DNA from 4 places in the Actinoplanes octamycinicus genome. Region 4 is predicted to be linked to each of the others. Evidence: riboswitches for the same ligand, from Rfam matches in the RefSeq annotation. Region 4 holds a riboswitch; each other region holds the start of a gene.
The links. A riboswitch is a leader RNA that binds a small molecule or an ion and turns the genes downstream of it on or off. The one in region 4 is predicted to bind cyclic di-AMP.
Positions count from the first base shown of each region.

Region 1: another riboswitch for cyclic di-AMP. It lies ahead of BJY16_RS10220 (coiled-coil domain-containing protein); the one in region 4 lies ahead of BJY16_RS48835 (LysM peptidoglycan-binding domain-containing protein).
Region 2: another riboswitch for cyclic di-AMP. It lies ahead of BJY16_RS14025 (C40 family peptidase); the one in region 4 lies ahead of BJY16_RS48835 (LysM peptidoglycan-binding domain-containing protein).
Region 3: another riboswitch for cyclic di-AMP. It lies ahead of BJY16_RS10935 (LysM peptidoglycan-binding domain-containing protein); the one in region 4 lies ahead of BJY16_RS48835 (LysM peptidoglycan-binding domain-containing protein).

Region 1 is NZ_JACHNB010000001.1:2,264,293-2,267,859, forward strand. Features, by position in the region: gene BJY16_RS10210 (glycoside hydrolase family 65 protein) at 1-205, shown strand, start outside; gene BJY16_RS10215 (coiled-coil domain-containing protein) at 263-1,300, opposite strand; cyclic di-AMP (ydaO/yuaA leader) riboswitch at 1,306-1,437, opposite strand; cyclic di-AMP (ydaO/yuaA leader) riboswitch at 1,646-1,782, shown strand; gene BJY16_RS10220 (coiled-coil domain-containing protein) at 1,788-2,828, shown strand; gene BJY16_RS10225 (hypothetical protein) at 2,931-3,296, opposite strand; gene BJY16_RS10230 (TetR/AcrR family transcriptional regulator) at 3,402-3,567, opposite strand, start outside.
Region 2 is NZ_JACHNB010000001.1:3,126,103-3,129,669, reverse strand. Features, by position in the region: gene BJY16_RS14045 (DUF1360 domain-containing protein) at 1-276, opposite strand, end outside; gene BJY16_RS14040 (DUF6158 family protein) at 305-556, opposite strand; gene BJY16_RS14035 (hypothetical protein) at 645-1,067, shown strand; gene BJY16_RS14030 (DUF3817 domain-containing protein) at 1,089-1,412, shown strand; cyclic di-AMP (ydaO/yuaA leader) riboswitch at 1,608-1,743, shown strand; gene BJY16_RS14025 (C40 family peptidase) at 1,758-2,729, shown strand; gene BJY16_RS14020 (sigma-70 family RNA polymerase sigma factor) at 2,793-3,567, opposite strand, start outside.
Region 3 is NZ_JACHNB010000001.1:2,429,201-2,432,767, forward strand. Features, by position in the region: gene BJY16_RS10925 (LysR family transcriptional regulator) at 1-784, opposite strand, end outside; gene BJY16_RS10930 (YybH family protein) at 876-1,214, shown strand; gene BJY16_RS10935 (LysM peptidoglycan-binding domain-containing protein) at 1,217-1,861, opposite strand; cyclic di-AMP (ydaO/yuaA leader) riboswitch at 1,861-2,035, opposite strand; gene BJY16_RS10940 (saccharopine dehydrogenase family protein) at 2,377-3,567, shown strand, end outside.
Region 4 is NZ_JACHNB010000001.1:9,351,500-9,355,066, forward strand. Features, by position in the region: gene BJY16_RS42370 (dihydrolipoyl dehydrogenase family protein) at 1-656, opposite strand, end outside; gene BJY16_RS42375 (DUF6174 domain-containing protein) at 733-1,194, opposite strand; cyclic di-AMP (ydaO/yuaA leader) riboswitch at 1,422-1,607, shown strand; gene BJY16_RS48835 (LysM peptidoglycan-binding domain-containing protein) at 1,606-2,172, shown strand; gene BJY16_RS42385 (GDSL-type esterase/lipase family protein) at 2,375-3,567, shown strand, end outside.

The DNA of each region.
Region 1 (3,567 bases), 7.1 Mb from region 4:
CAACGTCACCGCCGAGGAGGTCACCTACTCGCTGCGCAACGGCGGCGGCTCGGCCCGGCTGACCCTGCTGCACCACGGCAAGGAGATCGAGGTGACCCAGGTGCGGCCGGTGACCATGGCGATCCCGTCGGCCGGACCGGTCGGCCCGGCGCCGGCCCAGCCGGCCGGGCGGGCCCCGGTGCGGCGCGCCACCCCGCATCACTGAGGCGATACGACAACGGCCCCTCACCCGCAAGGGTGGGGGCCGTTCTCGGTGGCTCGATTACAGCAGTGACACGTGCACGTGGTCGGTGTGATCACTCGGCCCGTGGTAGGCGTGCCAGTTGTTCGTCGCCGGGAACCAGATCTGCTTGTACCAGATCACGTAGTAGATGCCGAGGCGGTCGGCGTTGCGCACCAGGAACGCGGTGAGGTCGTTGCCGTACCGCATCATCTTGTTGTTGCCGGTCGCCGAGGAGAACCCGCTCTTCTGCAGGGACCAATCGCAGGCCCGGCCTTTCGGGTGCTCGAACGGGCCGCCGTCGCGGTGGCAGCCGACGAACAGGTCGAAGCCGGCTTTCCGCACCTCCTTGTAGAGGTGCAGGGTGCGCTTGGTGATGCAACCGTCGGTGGTCGGGTCCTTCTGGTTGCACGACTCCGGCGAGAAACCGCCGTCGGAGTTGCGCGGCGCCGGTGCGGCGGTCGCGGATTTCGCGTCGACGAAGCCGGCGGTGATGGTCTTGTTGATGCCGGTGCCGCCACCGAGCAGCTCGAGCTGGTCCTCGGCCGAGTCGTGCAGCTTCTTCTGCACCGAGAGCTGCTGCTCCTCGTTCTTCAGCTCGGCGTCGAGGCGCTGCTTGTCGGCGGTGATGCCCTGCAGCAGCGTGTTCAGCTCGTGCAGTTTCTCGTCGTGGACCTTGTTGATCTCCTCGAGCGAGACCGCCTTGTCCAGGAAGTCCGAGGAGTCGTTGGCCCGCAGCAGGAAGCTCAGCGAGCTCAGGTTGCCGATCTGGTACTGCTGCTTGGCGATCGCGTTGACCTCGGGGACCAGCTGGTCGCGCCGGGCCTCCGCGGTCTTGATCTGAGCGGCCAGCTGGATCTGGGTCTTCTTCGACTTCGCGACCGCTGCCTTGGCGTTCACGAACCGGCGGTTCGTGGTCTCGATCTGGTCGGAGAGGTCGTCGCTCGCCTCTCCCTCCTCAGCGGTCGAGCCGCTACCTCCAGGAGCGGCGTGTGCCGGGGTGACCGGGGCCACGAATATCGCGGCGGTCACCAGCGGCGCCAGGGCAAGCGTCAGCCACCGGCGGGGACGTGCGGTCATCAACAATCCTTCCTTGTCACCGCCGACCGGGTTAGCTGACGGGTTCGGGACGGAAGCTATCCCTACCGCATAACGCGGATTCACCCCAACTACCTGGTTCCCCGGCTCGCCTTTCGACGATTGGGCGGCGGCCTGCCGGCAACTCGGGGGCGGTGCCGTCCTGGCAGGACCGGCGGCCAGTTTACCTGAGATATCACGGGACATCAGGGTCCGGAAAACCGTCAAAATTGTTACTGCACAACGACTTTCCGTAATGGCGTCACCACTCGTGACCGGGCCGTCGCCATCGGTACGAGAACTGTCGATTCGTCGATCGCCTGGGGTATGGTCGTCGCGGTTCCCGCGCGGGGACCGCCGCCTAATCGCATAACGCGCGAGCCGGGGATCCACATTTCTTCCGGGGCGAATCCGCATCCCGCGGTAGGGATCTCCTTCATCCCGAGCCCGTCAGCTAACCCGGCCGGCGGCCGACGGAAGGAAACAGCCAGTGCAGCACGTGACTGCGCGGCGACGATGGGCGGCCTTTCTGACGCTCCTGATCGCCGCATGCGGGATCGCCGGGGTCGCCGGGCCGGCCGCCGCCGCGCCCCGCCCCCTGGCCGCGCCGGGCGAGTCCGGCGACGACGGCGAGGGCGGCTCCAAGTCCCTGCTCGACAAACTCGACGAGGCCTCCAAGGGCTACGTCGCGGCCAAGGCCAAGCTGGCCAAGTCCAAGCAGCAGCAGACCGCGCTGGCCGCCGAGCTGAAGAAGCTGGACGCGGCCCTCGGCCCGCAGCAGGCGGCGCTCAACAAGTACGCCGAGCAGGCGTACTCGATGGGCCGGCTCGGCCCGCTCAGCGCGCTGCTCGGCGCCGACTCGTCGGCCGGCTTCCTGGACCGGGCCCAGCTGCTGACCACCGTGGCGGCCCGGCAGAACGCGGCGATCGCCGACCTGAAGACCACCCGGACCGACCGGCAGGCCGCCAAGACCGGGATCGACGCCGCCGTCATCGACCAGCAGAAGCAGGTCAACGTGATGGCCAAGCGCAAGGCCCAGGCCGAGCAGGCGCTCAAGGACGCCGACCAGGGCGGGGACTCCGGTGACGACGACTCCGGCAGCGGCAGTGGCAGTGGCAGCGCGGACGCCGACAAGCCGGGCAGCCTGAGCGGCGGCTGCGTGCCGGACCCGACCACCGACGGCTGCATCAGCAAGCGTCTGCTCTTCGCCATGCAGCAGGCGCAGAAGGCCGGGTTCACCCGCTACGTCGCCTGCTACCGGCCGCAGAACAGCGGGGAGCACCCGAAGGGCCGGGCCTGCGACTTCGCCGCCGACAAGAACGGGTTCGGCGGGGTGGCGACCGGCTCCAGCAAGACCTACGGCACCGACCTGGCGAACTACTTCATCCACAACGCGGACACGCTGGGCGTGCTCTACGTGATCTGGTTCAAGCGGATCTGGCTGCCGAGCAGCGGGTGGAAGTCGTACAGCGGGGCGGGCGGCACACCGTCGACCGACCACACCAACCACGTGCACCTTTCGGTGACGTAAATCTCAAGACCAAGTTTTCGGTACGGCCGGCGCGTTCCGGTCGTACCGAAAAGTCTGGCGAACCGGACGCCGGAGCGGACCGTGACCGCAGGCCGGGAGCAGTCAGGCCGGGAGCAGGCGGTGGCCGGCCATCTCCAGCTCCTCGCCGTCGTGCCGGACCGCGACCGGGGTGTTGAGGCCGGAGGCCGGGTCGTGCAGGACGACCGACGCCCCGTCGACGCGATAGGTGCCGCTCGGCCGCTTCCGGCGGCCGGCCACCTCGCCGGCGTAGGTGCCGTCGGTGCGCAGCTGCAGCTTGACCGTGCCGTCCGGGCTGCGCCAGGCGCCGACCACCGCCGAGCCGCTCACCACCGCGGGCGGCGCCGGCGCCAGGCCCAGCCCGGCGTCGGAGGTGCGGCCCATGGCGATGGCCAGCATGGCGGCGGCGTCCAGCACGGTGGTGTCGACGCGAGGGGAGTGCGAATGCATGGGGCCGGCTCCGGGAGGTCGGTGTCGGGAACGACCCCTAACTTCGGCCCGGCGCCGGTCCGATGCAGCACTCCGCCGGTTGCGGCGCGGTTGTTTCCCGGCGCCTCAACTCCCGGCGCCGCCGGCTCGCAGCGAGCCGAGCACCGATGCCGCCAGCCGCTCCAGGTAGTCGTCGCTCATCGGCTGCCGGGAGACGGCCAGCCGCCAGTAGAGCGGGCCCAGGATCAGGTCCACCGCCACCTCCGGATCGGTGTCCTCGGGCAGCTCGCCG
Region 2 (3,567 bases), 6.2 Mb from region 4:
TTCGGTGTACCGGGTGAACGGCGCCCGCAGCGGGCTGGTGACCGCGTCCTTGGCGAGCAGCCGGCTCAGCTTGTGGGTGGCGATCGAGATCAGCACCACGTCGCCCAGAGCGGGGCGTTCCGGAGGCGTACGGCCGGTCAGCTTGGCGGCCGCGGCCAGGCCGGCGGCGAGCGCGCCGTAGGCGCCCATCGCCACCAGGTAGCCGGCCAGCGGCCGGTGCTCGTGCGGCGCGTACGCCCGGGCCGTCTCCGCGGCACGGGCCTGCAGGCTGGTCATATGGGGGGTCCTTTCCGCACCGGGCGGGTCAGAAGTCCTGGGTGAGCCGGCCGGGGTCGATCTCGCGTCCCGGATAGCGCGCCTTGTACTCGGTCTCCAGCTCGGCGGTCCGCCGGAAGTGGTTCTCCAGCGCGGCGTCCGGGCCGTGCCGCAGAGTCTCCAGCCGGGTCCGGTACAGGCTGCCGAGCTCGCGGAACAGGTCGTCGTCGGGCAGGCTCACCGGGTCGACCCCGATCTCGAAGTCCACCGCCGCGCCGCCCTCGGTTCGCGGGTCCGTCATCGTGCACCTCCGCTGTCTCGATAGCCGCTGTTCGTCCAGGGGCTTGCCCGTGCGGGCGACCACCAAACCCGCCGGTAGTCTCGGGTGCATGAAAGGGCTGTGGACTCCGGCGTGGCTCGCCCGGCACCTCCTGGCGCTGGTGCTGACCGGGGCCTGCCTGGGGCTCGGCTGGTGGCAGTTCAGCCGGGCGACCGGGGGCAACTCGCTCAGCTGGGGCTACATGTTCGAGTGGCCGGTCTTCGCCGGCTTCGTGGTGTTCATCTGGATCCGCGAGATCCAGCTGCACCGCCGCAAGCTGGCGCCGCCAGAGGAGACCGCCGAGGAGCCCGCCCCGGCGCGCGACCCGGACGCCCCGGTCACCCTGGGCCGCCCGGTCCGGGTGGCCGTGCAGCCGGCCGCGGCGGACGCCGCCGACCCGGAGCTGGACGCGTACAACGACTACCTGGCCTGGCTGGCCGAGCACCCCGGCGCCCGGCCCGCCGACTACCCCGGCCGCCCCATCAGCAAGTAGCAGAAGCAGAAGGAGACCGCCGTGCAGGGCGCCCTCACCCGTTACCGCACCATCGCCTGGATCGTCGGCGTGCTCCTGATCGTGCTCGTGCTGGTCGGCATGCCGCTGAAGTACCTGGGTGACAACCCGGCGCTGGTCGCGCTGATCGGCCCGCTGCACGGCTTCCTGTACATGGTCTATCTGCTCTGCACCTTCGACCTGTCCCGGCGGGCCCGCTGGCCGTTCGGCCGAATGATCATCGTTATGCTGGCCGGCACCATCCCGTTCTTCTCGTTCTGGGCCGAGCGCCGGGTCACCCGGCATTGGGTTCCGAATGCCGCGCTCGAGCCGGCCCTGAACGATTAGTCTGCTTCCGGCGGTCGAAATAACGCTGCGCGCGGATCGAATAACAGCCGGTTATCGGGATTTAGTTCGCAAGACCGACTATTGGAAGAAAACACGCGGCGAGGTCTTGATTTTGTTTTCTTCCCCGATAAGTTGATGCGGTTGGTCCGGTCCGCAGCCACAAACCCTCCGGTGGCGCCGGCCAACGCCGCCGAATCTTGACCGGCGACGAACCCGTCGCCGTGGGAACCGGGGACCCACCTTCCGGGGTGAATCCGCGCCGAGGCGCGGTAGGGCGATCTTCCGGGCCCGAACCCGTCAGCTAACCCGGTAGGCGGCCACAAGCGGAAGAAAGGCCCCTGACCAGTGCCACACCCCCGTACCAAACTCCGGGCGCTGGTGGTCGCGCTGACCGCACTCGCGATCACCACGTCGGGAGCTGTGGCCGCTCACGCGGCCCCGTCGGAGAGTGAGCTCAAGAAGCAGATCGACCAGGCTTCGGAGAAACTCGAGGACGTCACCGAGACGTACAACAAGACCCGGCTCGACCTGAAGAAGACCAAGGCCGACGCGGTGAAGCTGACCGCCTCGCTGAAACCGGCCCAGGAGGCGCTGACCAAGGCCAGCGCCAAGATGTCGACGATCGCCACCTCGCAGTACATCACCGGCCGGGTCGGCCCGATGACCGTGCTGCTCAGCGGCAAGCAGGGCGAGCTGCTGGACCGGATGGGCTACCTGGAGCAGATCACCCGGGCCAACCAGGCGGACATCGACGCCTACACCGAGACCACCGAGACCTTCGCGCAGAAGCAGGCGGCCCTCAAGACCACCGAGCAGAAGCAGCAGCTCCAGGTCAAGGAGCTGGACGCGCAGAAGACGAAGATCAAGAAGGATCTTCAGAAGCTGTACGACATGCGCGAGGACCTCTACGGCAGCGCCACCGAGGACACCGGCTCGTACACCGGCAAGATCCCGCAGATCGCGGGCTCGGCCGGCAAGGCGGTCGCCTTCGCGTTCAAGCAGGTCGGCAAGCCGTACGGGTTCGGCGACGCCGGTCCCGACTCGTACGACTGCTCGGGTCTGACCATGGCGGCCTGGGCCGCGGCCGGCAAGTCGCTGCCACACAACGCGGCCGCCCAGAAGGGTGCCGTGCGGATGTTCAGCGACAAGAGCCAGCTCCAGCCCGGCGACCTGGTGTTCTACCGAGGTGGCGGGCACGTCGCGCTCTACGTCGGCGACGGCAAGATCATCGACGCGCCGTCGGCCGGCCGGGACGTGCTCTACCGGACGATCAACATCATGACCCCGGACAGCCCCGGGTACGGCCGGGTGTCGTAACCCGCCGCAGGAACGCCGAAGGCCGGCACCCCTCGGGGTGCCGGCCTTCGCTGCTGTGGTGGGTCAGGCGGCCTGCAGGCCCTCGGCCCGGGCCAGCTCACGCAGCCGGCCGAGCGCCTGGATCTCCAGCTGGCGGATCCGCTCGCGGCTGAGCGAGAAGCGCGAGGCCACCTCGGTCAGCGAGTGCTCGCGGCCGTCCTCCAGGCCGTAGCGGGCCCGCATGATGCCGGCCGAGCGGTCGTCCAGGTGGTTGAGCAGGCCCTCGATGCGCTGGCGCTCCAGTGCGCTCAGCACGATCTCCTCGGGCGAGGGGGCATCGCTGTCGGCCACCAGGTCACCCAGGTTGGTGTCGCCGTCGTCGCCGACCGGGGTGTCCAGGGACACGGTGTCCTGGGCCCACCGGGTCAGCTCGTTGACCCGCTCCACGGTCACGCCGAGGGCCGCGGCGACCTGCTCCGGCTCCGGGTCGCCGCCCAGCTCACGGACGAGCTGGCGGGTCACGTTACGCATCCGGTTGACGTCCTCGACCAGGTGCACCGGGAGGCGGACGGTGCGCTCCTGCTGGGCGATCGCCCGGCTGATCGCCTGGCGAACCCACCACGTCGCGTACGTCGAGAACTTGTAGCCGCGCTCGTAGTCGAACTTCTCGACCGCGCGGACCAGGCCGGTGTTGCCCTCCTGGATCAGGTCGAGCATCGGCATGCCCGAGCGCACGTAGCGCCGGGCGATCGAGACGACCAGCCGCAGGTTGGCTCGAATGAACAGGTCCTTGGCGCGCTGGCCCTCGGTGACCAGGCGCTCCAGCTCCTCCCGGCTGACGCCGCGACGCTCCTCGCCC
Region 3 (3,567 bases), 6.9 Mb from region 4:
CGATCCCGTCGATCGGGATGCTGACCAGGTCCGGGTGCGCGGCGGCCATCGACTCGCTGAGCACCGCGACGCCCAGACCGCGCCGGGCCAGGCCGGCCACGGTGTCCGGCGAGGTGGCGACGAGCGCGACCTCCGGTCGCAGTCCGGTCCGCCCGGCGAAGGCCTTGTCGAGCACGTCACGGATGCCGGTCCCGACGGGCAGACAGATTGTTTCGTACGCCGTGAGCGCGGTGACCGTGACGCTGCCTCGCATCGCCAGCTCGCTGCCCGGCGCGGTCAGCGCCACCAGGCGCTCGCTCACGATGACCCGGGATTTCAGCTGGTCCGGTGGCTCGCCGGCCAGCCCGGCCAGGGCGACGTCGAGGCTGCCGGTGCGCACCCCGGCGACCAGGTGATCCGAGTTCGCCTCGGCCAGCTCCAGCTCGATCCCCGGATGCTCGTGATGGAACGCGGCGAGCGCGTCGAACAGCGGCGCCACCTCGCACCCGGTCACCATCCCGATGGTGAGCCGGCCCCGGACCAGCCCTTTGACGTCGTCGATCGCGTCGCGCAGGTCGAGGGTGGAGTCGAGCGCGGCCCGGGCGTGCCGCAGCGCCGCGGCGCCCGCCTCGGTGAGCCGGGCGACCCGGCCGCTGCGGTCGAAGAGCTCCGCGCCCAGCTCGTGCTCCAGCGCCTTGATCTGGGCGCTCACCCCGGACTGGGTGATGTGCACCCGGGCCGCGGCGCGGGTGAAGCTGCCGGTCTCGGCGACCGCGACGAAGTACTCCAACTGCCGCAGATCCATGAGTGGCGATTGTAGCTGGTATGAAAACCATTCGTTGGACTTGTAGGCGGCGCCGGGGCAGGGTGGAGTCATGAGCGAACGAGAGAAAGCAATGCACCCGGAGGACTTGACCCGTTTGTTCGTCGAGCGCGCCAATGCGAAAGACGCCGAGGGCCTGGCCCTGCTGTATGAGGAGGATGCCGTGATGGCCTATCCGCCCGGCAGCGAAACGGTCGGCCGCGCCGCGATCCAGAAACTCTGGGCCGAGCTGCTGCCGACAATGCCGGCCTTCGAGCCCGAGACGCCGCTGCCCACGCTGATCAGCGGCGACCTGGCCCTCACCTCGACCCCGCCGAGAGACGGGGCCGGGGCTCGGGCACAGGTCGTCCGCCGACAGCCTGATGGTTCGTGGTTGCGGGTGCTCGACCACCCGGAGCTGGGCCGGGCCTGACCTCAGATGGCCAGGCGCTGACCGACCCGGAGACGGTTCGGGCTGCTCAGCCGGCTCGCGTTGGCGCGGTAAAGCGCCTTCCAGCCGCCCTTGACGTGGTAACGCGTGGCGATGCCGGAAAGGGTGTCGCCGCGCTTCACCACGTAGGTCCGGGTCGCCTTCAGCGGCGTGGTGTAAGACGCCAGTCGGTACGGGCTCGCCGAGGTGCTCTTCCGCGCCTTGGTGAGACCGCGCCGGCCGCAGGTGGGCCAGGCGCCGATGCCCTGGTTGCGGAGCACCCGCTCGGCGACCACGATCTGCTCGCTCTTGGAGGCGAGGTTGGCCGTGGAGCCGTATTTCCCGCCGCCGTGCGCCCGCCAGGTGCTGCGGCTGAACTGCAGACCGCCGTAATAGCCGTTCCCGGTGTTGATCCTCCAGTTCCCACCGGATTCGCACTTGGCCACGGCGTCCCAGTTCACGTTGGGGGCGGCGCTGGCCGGCGAGGCTTCGACGGCGAGGAGGCCGACGGCGCCGGCCAGCCCCGCCACGGCGAGGCCGAGAGTGCGCTGGAGCTTGCTGCGGGTGGTCTGCGCGGGCCGATTGTGGGCGCGCGGGGACTGGGCTCGCCGGGACAGGACACGACGAACCCGCTGGTTCAGGTGAAGCATGAAGTTTTCCTCCACGCCTGCGAGGTGAGCTGTCGGGTTCGGGCCGAGGAGCCCGGCCGCGTCAAGCGCGGCTTCACCCCGAGGCGCACTCCGGAGAGCGCGCCGAGGAACTGTGGGTCCCCCGCTCCATGCCTGTGGGTTGTTGACCGTGACCAGCAGGCAGGACTCGGCGTTCCGGCCACGGTGTCCGCGTTGTGCGGACTGCCGACGGTAGCCACCGCTTCACGGAACCGACCAGGTCCGGAAGCGGGGCCGGTGACTTTGTTCTCACAAATTAGCCGCTTTGATCTTCCTTTGTGTGAATAACACCGCGAGTTCTCGAGTCCCGCCAGGACTTGCCACCACCGTGGTCCGCCAGGCGAGGGAAAGCCGGTGAGAGGACGATTGGCAACGTCCGGAGTGGGTAAAGGAAGACTGCTTTTTGGAGTTTCGCCTTGCTGTTTTGCCTGCATGCCGCGATCTTTGTTACCGATGGGTTGCGTACGAGCCCGGCATAGGGTGCACAATCTCCGACCATGAGCGATCTCACCCGCGACTTCGACGTCGTCCTCTACGGCGCGTCCGGCTTCGTCGGCGCCCTGGTGGCGAAACACCTCGCCGGATACGCGCCGGCCGGCACCCGCATCGCCCTGGCCGGACGCTCCGCGGCGAAACTCGCCGACGTCAAGTCCCGGCTGAAGGTCGACTGGCCGGTTCTGATCGCCGACGCCGGCGACGCGGAGGCGCTGGCCGCGGTGGCCGGCCGGACCCGCGTGGTGATCACCACGGTGGGGCCGTACGCGAAGTACGGTCGTCCGCTCGCGCACGCCTGCGCCGCGGCCGGCACCGACTATGTCGATCTGACCGGTGAGGTGCTGTTCGCCCGGGACAGCATCGACGAGAACCATGAGCTCGCTCGCAGCACCGGTGCGCGGATCATCCACTCGTGCGGCTTCGACTCCATTCCGTCCGACCTCGGCGTGCACGTGCTGCACCAGCAGGTCGAGCGGGACGGCGCGGGGGAACTCACCGACACGACGCTGGTGGTGACCAGCATGTCCGGCGGCATCAGCGGCGGGACGATCGACTCGATGCGCAACCAGGTGGACGTGCTCAAACAGAAGCCGGAGCTGCGCAAGGTGGCGGGCAGTCCGTATTCGCTCAGCCCGGATCGGCACGCCGAGCCGAAACTGGGTCGGCAGAGTGACATGGACACGCTGGTCGCCTCCGAAGTGGACCCGTCGTTGCGGGGGCGGCTCGCGCCGTTCGTCATGGCGTCCTACAACACCCGGGTGGTGCGGCGGAGCAACGCGCTGCGGGGCTGGGCGTACGGTCGCGAATTCAAGTACCGCGAGGCGATGAGCGTCGGGGCGTCACCGATCGCGCCGCTCGTGGCGATCGGCACGAAACTCGGCCTCGGGGCGCTGGTCGTCGGGCTGGCGTTGCCGCCGACGCGCTACCTGCTGGACCGGGTCCTGCCGAAACCGGGGGAGGGGCCGAGCGAGAAGGTCCAGCAGAACGGGCATTTCACCATGGACATCTTCACGACCACCTCGACCGGGGCGCGGTACACGGCTCGCTTCCGGGCCAAAGGTGACCCGGGGTATGCGGCCACCGCGGTCATGCTGGGGGAGTCGGCGCTGGCGCTCGTGCTGGACCGGGATGCGCTCCCGGAGTCCGATGGTGGTGTGCTGACGCCGGCCACCGGCCTTGGCGACGCGCTGGTC
Region 4 (3,567 bases):
AGCGACTGCGCCACCTGCTCACCGGCGAACGGCTCCTCCCGCGGCAGCAGCCCCCGCTCCCCCGGGATCAGGGTGACCCGGGCGCCGAGCGAGGTGAACGCCTGGCTGAGCTCGGAGCCGACCACCCCGCCACCGAGCACGATCAGCGACTCCGGGATGACCGGGGTGGTGACCGCCGCCCGGTTCGTCCACGGCTCGGCGTCGGCCAGCCCGTCGATGGCGGGCAGCGCGGCCCGGGTGCCGCCGGCCAGGATGACCGCCCGCCGGGCCTCGAGGATCTCGTCGCCGACCCGGACGCGTTTCTCCCCGGCGAGCCGGCCCCAGCCGCGGACCAGGGTGATCCCCCGCTCCGCCAGCCAGGGCAGCTGGCCGGCGTCGTCCAGGCCGCCGATCAGCTCGTCGCGGCGGCGCAGCACGGCGGCCACGTCGAGGTCGCCGGTGACCGCGGCGGCCACCCCGGGTGTGCGCCGGGCCTCGGCGAGCAGCTCACCCGGGCGCAGCAGCGCCTTGGACGGCATGCACGCGTAGTAGGAGCACTCCCCGCCGACCTTGTCGGCCTCGACGATCGCCACATCCAGTCCGGCCTCGGCCAGCCGGCCGGCCGCCACCTCGCCGCCGGGTCCGGCGCCGATCACCACCACGTCAAAGCTTCGCATGCGGTAGATGGTCGCCCGGCGGCGAACTCGTTCACCCCAGGGGGTTGCCCTGGGCGGCACCCGGGGCCGCCGGGGGTCAGCTCGGTGACGGGGCGGCGGGGCGGGGCCGGATGTCGCTGAACGTGTAGCACGCCTCGTCGTCGATGGCGTTCGGCATCGGGTCGATCGTCAGCGAGGCGGGCAGGCCGGCCGCGTCGGTGGTGAACTCGATCACGGCGTCCGGCCCGGCGGTGCCGGTTTCGGCGAGCAGCTCGGCGATGGCCGGGTAGTGCGCCACGTCCGGGTTGGTGTCCCGGTCGGCGGGCTCGCCGGTGACCCGCTCGCCGGCCACGGTGATCCGGTACTTGCCGATCAGTGCCCGCTCGCCGCAGGTCGAGGTGAGGACGTAGGTGTAGTGCGACGGCAGGTTCGCGGCTGCCACGTGGACGGCGTCACGGGTCTCCGCGGTCGTACCGGAAAGGGTGGTGCCGCACGCGGAGACCGCGAGTGCGGTGATCACGGTGAGCAGCGCGGTCCGGCGCTGTCGGGAATCGGCCATGGCTGGTTCGACGCACCGTGACCAGCGGCGGTTCCGCCCTTTCTGCCGGTCGTGCGGCATGCCGGGAGGACGGGCGGATGACCGGTTTCGGAAATGCCTGGCTTTCCAGGGCACGAACAAGATCAAATCACCCTAATACCGTGAAGAACGTCACTATCCGGCATCAAAAACTTGGATGAACGACCGGGGATGTGGTTACCGTCGGTCGTCCCGCGATGGCGGGCACTGTGGACGGACCGCCGAATCCTGCCGCCGATCCACAGACTCGATGAGAAGGGCAGGAGCGGGGGACCCACCGTTTCCGGCGCGTCCATCACGGAGCGCGCCTCGGGGTGAAGCCGCCATGTGTGACGCGGCCGGGCCGATCTGCCCGAACCCGACAGCTCACCTCGCAGGCGTGGAGGATCATCCATGTCTCGGATCGGTAGACGAACGCGCCTTGCTGCCCTCACCCTGGTGGCGGCGGGCGTGACCGGAGCCGGCGTGCTGTTCGCGCCCGCTTCCCCGGCGATGGCATCCAGCGTCAACTGGGACGTGGTCGCCAAGTGCGAATCGGGCGGCCGCTGGCACATCAACACCGGTAACGGGTACTACGGCGGCCTGCAGTTCAGCCGCAGCACGTGGAAGGCGAACGGCGGCGGCAAGTACGCGTCGACCGCGGACAAGGCCACCAAGGGCGAGCAGATCAAGATCGCCGAGAAGCTGTACGCCAAGCGCGGGCTGAGCCCGTGGCCGGTGTGCGGCAAGAAGGCCGGCGTGCACAAGAAGGCCACGTCGACCAGGAAGAAGTCCACCAAGGCGAAGAGCAGTAAGGTCAAGTCGACCGGCAAGACCTACGTGGTGAAGTCCGGCGACACGCTCGCCAAGATCGCCCGGAAGTACCACATCAAGGGCGGCTGGCGGACGCTGTACAAGCTCAACAAGAGCAAGCTGTCCAGCCCGAGCCGGATCTACCCCGGTCAGCGGATCCGTCTCTGACGGTCCGTCCTCCGGCCGCGCGGTCGTCCGGGCGGGCGGCGGCGCGGCCGGGACGATCACCGCCCCGTCCGGCCCGCGGAGGCCGTCACCGCCGGCGGCAGACCGGCGACATCCCTGGTGATCCTTGTCCCGCTGACCTGATCCGCACCAGGTCAGGTGTGAGGATTGCCGCCGGGACGTGGGCGCGGCAACGGGGGAACACATGCGGTGGGTCGGGGCGGCGGGGCTGGCCGGGGGCATGCTGCTGCTGGTGGCGGGATGCGGAGCGACTGATCCGTACGCGAATGCCGCCCCGGCCTCCCCCGCGCCTTCCCACCCGGCGGCCTTCCCGGCGCCGTCCCAGTCGGCGGCTTTCCTCTCGCCGTCCCGGTCGGCGGCGCCGGACTGGGTCGGCACCTGGGGTGTCGCGATGACCGACGGCGGGCAGGCCTTCGAGCGGCAGACCGTCCGGCAGATCGTGCACACCAGCGTCGCCGGGGACCGCGCCCGGCTGGAGCTGTCCCACGCGTTCGGCCGCACGCCGCTGGTGATCGGCGGGGTGCACGTGGCGCGGCAGGTGTCCGGGAGCACCATCGACCCGGCCACCGACACCGTGGTGACCTTCGGCGGCAGGACGGCGGTGACCATCCCGGCGGGCGGCACGGTGACCAGCGACCCGGTGAGCTTCGCCGTGCCGGCCGACGCCGATCTGGCGGTCAGCGTCCACCTGCCGGCGGCGACCGGCGAGACCACCCGGCATCCGCTCGGCACCAGGGACAATTTCATCGGTACCGGCGACCAGCTCACCGCCACGAGCATCCGCGGCGCCGAGACGTCCAGCAACTACTTCTTCCTGACCGGCCTGGACGTGCACAACTCCGCGGCGGAGGGGACGGTCGTGGCGTTCGGGGCGTCGATCACCGACGGGCTGGACTCGGCCTTCGGGGCCAACCAGCGGTGGCCGGACCTGCTCGCCGACCGGCTGCGCGCGGCGGGGCGGACGATCGGCGTGGTGAACACCGGGATCAGCGGCAACCGGCTGACCGCCGACGGCACCGACGGACGCGGCGAGAGCGCGGCCCACCGGTTCGAGCGGGACGTGCTGCGGCGTACCGGAGTGCGCTGGGTGATCATCTCGGACGACCCGCTGAACGATCTGGGCAGCCACCGCGCACCGGGCAGCGACGAGATCATCAGCGCCTACCGGCAGCTGATCGATCGCGGTCATGCGGCCGGGATCAGGGTGATCTGCTCGACGCTCACCCCGTTCCGCGGCGCGGACTACTGGAGCAGCCGGGGCGAGCAGGGCCGGGCCGAGGTGAACGCGTTCGTCCGCGGCGCCGGCAGCGGGTGCGACGCGGTGCTCGACCAGGACGCCGCGACGCACGATCCGGCGTCACCGACCCGGTTCCTGGC